One region of the Massilia sp. IC2-476 genome, then DNA from elsewhere that is predicted to be linked to it. Evidence: predicted binding sites of a transcription regulator. Region 1 holds the regulator's gene; the other holds the start of a gene.
The links. Region 1 encodes LexA, which represses DNA repair genes until DNA is damaged. Its sites were predicted from a motif close to ACTGTATNNNNATACAGT; they were not measured.
Positions count from the first base shown of each region.

Region 2: the regulator LexA is predicted to act here: its motif matches at 1,460-1,477, upstream of LK539_RS00590 (PA0069 family radical SAM protein).

Region 1 covers NZ_JAJFER010000001.1:298,537-301,725, reverse strand. Annotated here, with positions in the region: gene LK539_RS01445 (cystathionine gamma-synthase family protein) at 1-742, shown strand, start outside; gene LK539_RS01440 (tetratricopeptide repeat protein) at 841-1,563, shown strand; gene lexA (transcriptional repressor LexA) at 1,650-2,282, opposite strand; gene rpsF (30S ribosomal protein S6) at 2,581-2,967, shown strand; gene priB (primosomal replication protein N) at 3,007-3,189, shown strand, end outside.
Region 2 covers NZ_JAJFER010000001.1:119,847-123,035, reverse strand. Annotated here, with positions in the region: gene LK539_RS00600 (efflux transporter outer membrane subunit) at 1-631, shown strand, start outside; gene LK539_RS00595 (DTW domain-containing protein) at 628-1,263, shown strand; gene LK539_RS00590 (PA0069 family radical SAM protein) at 1,540-2,661, shown strand; gene LK539_RS00585 (CheR family methyltransferase) at 2,979-3,189, shown strand, end outside.

The sequences.
Region 1 (3,189 bases):
CGCCCGCATCGGCCAGCTGTGCCGCGAGCGCGGCATCCTCTACGTGGTGGACAACACCATGACCACGCCCTACCTGTTCCGTCCCAAGGCGGTGGGCGCGGGCCTGGTGGTCAATTCGCTGACCAAGTCGATCGGCGGGCATGGCAATGCGCTCGGCGGCGCCCTGACCGACACCGGCCTGTTCGACTGGAGCGCCTACCCGAACATCGCGGCCAACTTCCGCAAGCAGCCGGCCGCCAACCAGGGCCTGGCCCAGTTGCGCGCCAAGGCCTTGCGCGACTTCGGCGCGGCGCTCGGCCCGGAGGCGGCGCACCACATCGCGGTGGGCGCCGAGACCCTGGCGCTGCGCATGGAACGCACCAGCAGCAATGCGCTGGCGCTGGCGCAGATGCTGGAGGCGGATGAGCGGGTCTCGGCAGTGCACTACCCGGGCCTGCCTTCGCATCCGCAGCACGGCATCACGAAGGAGCTGTTCCGCGCGGGCGGCTCCTTGATGAGCTTCGAGCTGCGCGAGGATATCGACTGCTTCGACTACCTGAACCGCCTGAAGCTGGGCATCCCGGCCAGCAACCTGGGCGACACCCGCACCCTGGTGATCCCGGTGGCGCACACGATCTTCTTCGAGATGGGGCCCGAGCGTCGCGCCAGCATGGGCATCGCCGAATCCCTGATCCGGGTGTCGGTGGGCATCGAGGACACGGACGACCTGCTGGCGGACTTCCGCCAGGCGCTGGAAGCGTAAACACGACGGCAGCTACGGCTGCCGTTTTTCATTCAGCGGTTGAGCGGCACGGCACATTACCGCTATCATGGGACTCCATTCCCATCGGTATCACGTCTATGAAGACCAAGCTGTTCCTTGCCTCCCTGCTGCTGTGCGGCGCCGCCTTTGCCGGCGAGCTGGAAGACGCCAACGCCCTGTTCGAGAAAAAGGACTACGCGGCGGCGCTGAAGATCTATACCAAACTGGCCAATGCCGGTAACCCGGACGCGCAGCAGGCGCTCGGCCAGATGTACTGGTACGGCGAAGCGGGGCAGGTGGATGAGGCGAAGGCCGAGGCCGTGTTCAAGAAGGCTGCCGCCAAGGGCAACAAGGTCGCGATCGCGTCCCTCGAGCTGATGGACCAGCGCGTCAAGCGCCGCAAGGAGATCGATTACTGGATCAGCGGCTACGATGGCGAAGACCTGAAGTCGGGCGAATTCCGCTGCACGGCGCCGCGCATCCCGGCGATGTCGAAGATCAACGCCGACATCGACCGCATCGGCGCCGCCATCAACACCTGGCAGGATTGCTACAACAAGTACGTCACCAACCTGAATGCGGCCTCGCCGCTCACCAAGCGCGTGCCGGAAGACATCCGCAAGCTGATGAAGAAGGACGAGCTGGAGAAATCGAACGCCCACCTGGAGCAGCTGCAGGCCAACCTGTCGGAGGAGGCCAAGGTGAGTTCGAAGCTGATCCTGGCGGACTTCGAAGCCTGGCGCAAGGCGACCGAGGCTTATGTCTCCGAACACAACAAGATGGTCAAGACCAACAGCTCGACCCTGTTCAAGGACAAATAAAAAGAGCGGGCCGTGCCCGCTTTTTTTACGCTCGACTAACAAAACCCCGAGGGCAAGGCGATGCAACGCAGCCATCGGGGGAATTGTTAGTGCCAGCTGCGCATCAGGCCGACTGCGAGGCCCTCGAGCGCGAACTCGTCTTCCGGCGTCACCTGGATCACCTTGAAGTCCGGGTTTTCCGGCAGCAGCTCGACCAGGTTGCCGGTCTTGCGGTAGCGCTTGACGGTGACTTCCTCGCCCAGGCGGGCGACGACAATCTGACCGTTCTTGGCGCTGTCGACCTTCTTGACCGCCAGAAAGTCGCCATCGCAGATGCCGGCGTCGCGCATCGACCAGCCCTTGACCTTCAACAGGAAGTCGGGGCGCGCCGAGAACATGGCGGTGTCGACGGAGTAGGTGGCTTCGACGTGTTCCTGCGCCAGGATCGGCGAACCGGCGGCGACGCGGCCGACCAGCGGCAGCGACATCATCAGGTTCGGAGGCGGCATCGGGATCTGCTCGACGGAGGCGCCGACGAGGCGGATACCGCGCGAGGTGCCCGGCGAAATCTCGATCGCGCCCTTGCGCGCCAGGGCTTGCAGGTGTTCCTCGGCCGCGTTGGCCGACTTGAAACCCAGCTCGGCCGCGATTTCGGCGCGGGTCGGCGGGAAACCGGTATTCTCGATCGCTTCCTTGATCAGGTTAAGGATCTGTTCTTGCCTTGCAGTGAGCTTGAGCATGGGTGTTATACGGCATTAGTTGTAAGAGCAGACTGTATTTTTGTACAGTATTCCGCAATGCGCAAGGGCAAACGCGGGAAAAGTGTAAAAAAATTGTGCAATCCGGGTCCTCCGACTGCCAAAGTGTGGCGGCGTGTACGCAGGTACTTGGCGGACAGGCAAGGTCTCCTTCCATCCCAAACCACACCCCGGCTTCCCAACTGCCCGCTTTTCCGGCTATAATCGTGGGCTTACCCCTTCCCACACTCGTCTTGACGCCGAGGTGGGCATTTGTTTAAACGTCCTTAAGGAGTGTTGCATGCGTCATTATGAAATCGTTTTTATCGTCCACCCGGACCAGAGCGAGCAAGTTCCGGCGATGATCGAGCGTTACAAGACCACGGTGACCAGCCGCGGCGGTAACATCCATCGCGTGGAAGACTGGGGCCGTCGCCAGATGGCTTACCAGATCCAGAAGCTGCCGAAAGCCCACTACATCTGCATGAACATCGAGTGCGACAACGAGACCCTGGTCGAGCTGGAAACCGCATTCAAGTTCAACGATGCCGTCCTGCGTCACCTGACCGTCAAGATGAAGAAGGCCGAAACCGCACCGTCGCCGATGATGAAGTCGGTCCAGCGCGAAGACGCAGCCAAGAGCCACCGCGCAGAAGCAGCAGCCGCTGCCCCGGCCGCAGCTGCCTAAGTTTTTTCCAGGAATTAACGAACCAAGTAAAGCATCGCAGTGAATCAGTTCCAGCTCATCGCGACCATCGCGGAGCGAGACGTACTGCGATTCACCCCGGCCGGCGTCCCCATCGTGGGCGCCATCCTGCAGCACAGTTCGCAGCAGGTCGAAGCCGGAGTGGCAAGACTGGTCGAGTTTGAAATGCCTGCGCTCGGCGCGGGCGAGATTTCAGGCAGGCTG
Region 2 (3,189 bases), 180 kb from region 1:
GGTGGCCCGGGGCCTGCCGCTGCTGGACCTGCGCATGCCGACGCCCGGCCCCGGCCTGCCCTCGGAACTGCTGCGGCGCCGTCCCGACATTGCCCAGGCCGAGCGCGCGGTGGCGGCGGCGGACGCCAGCCTGGCCGCGGCGCGCGACCAGCTGCTGCCGTCGATCCGCCTCACGGCTTCGCTCGGCGCGCAAGGCCACAGCCTGGGTAATCTGTTGCAGTCACCCACCGAGCTGTGGAGCTTAGGGGGCAGCATCCTGGCGCCCCTGTTCGATGCCGGCCGCCTGCGCGCCCAGGCCGAGATCGCGGGCACCGTGCGCGACCGCGCCGTATTCACCTACGAGAACGTGGTGCGCGGCGCGTTTGCCGAGACCGAGAACGCACTGGCCGGCATCGACGGCCTGCGGCGCCAGCTGGCGGAAGCGGAAGCGCGCCGCACCGCCGCCAACGAGGTGCTGCGCGTGGCGCACAACCGGTATGCGAACGGCTACGCTTCCTACCTGGAAGAGCTGGACGCCCAGCGCAACGCCTTCAGCGCCGAGAACACCGTGCTGCAGCTGCGCGCCAGCCTGCTGGCGGCCCACGTCGACCTGTACCGCGCGCTGGGCGGCGGCTGGACGCCGACGCCGTGAACGAGCCAGCCGTAAAACGCGCGCGCTGCGCGACCTGCCTGCGCGCGCAGTCGGCCTGCATCTGCCGGTGGATCACGCGGGTGGAGCCACGTGTGGCGCTCCTGGTGCTGCAGCATCCGCTGGAGGTCGGCAATGCCAAGAACAGTGCGCGCCTGCTGCACCTGAGCGTGCCGGGCAGCGTGCTGGCGGTAGGGGAGACCTTCGATGCGCCTGCACTCGACGCGCTGCTGCATGCGGATGGGCGGGCGCCGGTGCTGCTGTATCCGGACACCGATGGCGACGCCGGCCTGCCGGTACCGCCGCACTTTGTGCCGCAGGACGCCGGACGGCTGCGCCTGGTGGTGCTGGATGCCACCTGGCGCAAGAGCCGCAAGATGCTGTACCTGAATCCGGCCCTGCAGACGCTGCCGCAGCTGGCCCTGCGCGAAGTGGCCCCCTCGAATTATCGGATTCGCAAGGCGCATGCGCCGCACCAGCTGTCTTCGCTGGAAGCGGCGGCCCTGGCGCTGGCCCAGCTGGAAGGCGAGGGAGTGTCGTTCCAGCCGCTGCTGGACGCCTTCGACGGCTTTGTCGGGCAACAGGCCGCTTTTGTGCCGCATAACGGTCAAGTCCGAGACGCCGATCCATTGTAGGGTGGGCGGGGTGTCATGGGCCAGTGGCCCATGACACGAACGCCCACGCGGTCAACAGGTGTTAGCGAAATAGTGAGCAGGTCAGAACACGTGATCGAACCGCGTGGGCAGGGAAACCTGCCCACCCTACAACTCTATTTCGGCAACAGGGGGCTTTTGTGCCGGACTTGAATTCAAACTGAGCAAGGCGTACCATACTGTATAAACGTACAGTATGGAGCCGCCGTGCCCGATCGCAATAACCCTGAACAGCGCCAGCCCGTGGACGAGCAGCCGATGCTCGGCCCGCGTCCGCTCGCCGCGCGCAAGGGCCGGGGCGCGGTGTCGAACCTGCAAGGAAGGTACGAGCTCAACGGACGCGAAGAGTTCGACGACGGCTGGGAACGCGACGAAGAAGAAGCAGCGAGCCTGCGCACGACCGTTACCGACGAAGTCGCCAAGTCCATCCTGTCGCGCAACAGCTCGCCCGACGTGCCCTTCAACGTCTCGCTGAATCCCTATCGGGGCTGCGAACACGGCTGCATTTACTGCTTCGCCCGCCCGAGCCACAGCTACCTCGGCCTGTCGCCGGGGCTCGACTTCGAAAGCCGCCTGTTCGCCAAGGTGAACGCGGCCGAGCTGCTGCGGCGCGAACTGGCCAAGCCGGGCTACGTGCCCGAGCACATCGCCATCGGCGTCAACACCGACGCCTATCAACCCTGCGAACGCGAACTGCGCCTGACGCGCGCGGTGCTGGAAGTGCTGAAGGAATGCCAGCACCCGGTCGGACTCATCACCAAGTCCTCGCTGATCGAGCGCGACATCGACCTGATCGCGCCGATGGCCGAAAAGAGCCAGGCCTGCGCCGCGATCACGCTCACCACGCTCGACCCCGCCATCTCGCGCACCCTCGAGCCGCGCGCGGCCGCACCGGCGCGCCGCCTGCGCACCATCCGCACCTTGACGGAAGCCGGTATCCCGGTGAGCGTGAGCGTCGCGCCCATCATTCCTTTCGTCACCGAACCGGAGATCGAACGCATCCTCGAGGCGGCCCACGACGCCGGCGCCATTGGCGCCCATTACACCGTGCTGCGCCTGCCATGGGAAGTGAACCCGCTGTTCCAGGAATGGCTGCAGGCGCACTTCCCCGACCGCGCCCAACGGGTGATGAACCGCATCCGCGACCTGCGCGGCGGCAAGGACTATGACAGCGACTTCAGCAAACGCATGCAGGGAGAGGGCATCTGGTCCGACCTCATCCGCCAGCGTTTTACCAAGGCGGTAGACAGGCTGGGGATGGGAGAATTTCGCGGGCGCTTCGGCAGGCTGGATGGCTCGCAGTTCCGCAAGCCGCTGGTGGTGCCGCCCGCGCCAGGCAAAGGCGGCGCCAGGACGGGCGGACAGCTCGACCTCTTCTAGCATGCTGCCGCCAGGGCATGCGTCGCTGGCGGCGCGACTGGCGTAGCTGGCACCCGCATCCTGTCCACCGGCTCTCCTTTGCCGGAGCCGCGCCGTGCCATGCAACGCGGTCCCGATTCCTGTCGTCGCCATGGTGCACGTGAGGCGGTCACGCATCATGGGCAGCCTGTCCATTTCCCGCAAATGGCAGGGGGGCCATGAATGTCGACAGGCACTGCCGCCGGTTTATACTTATCCAATATTTAATACCTTGACGGATTTCAGTTATGGATGAGCAGCCGGAGTCCACCTTGCCGGATCTGTCTTCAAGCGGGGCAGTGACGTTTCCAGTGGTCGGCATCGGGGCGTCGGCCGGTGGCCTGCCGGCCCTGATGCAGCTGCTCGAGAACATGCCGCCGGCGCCCGGCATGGCCCTGGTGGTCGTGCTGCATCTGGCCCCGGACGCGCCCAGCGCCATCGACAGGGTGCTGCAGCGCGCTACCGACATGCCGGTCGTGCAGGTCATCGAGCGCGTGCCCCTGCTGCCGA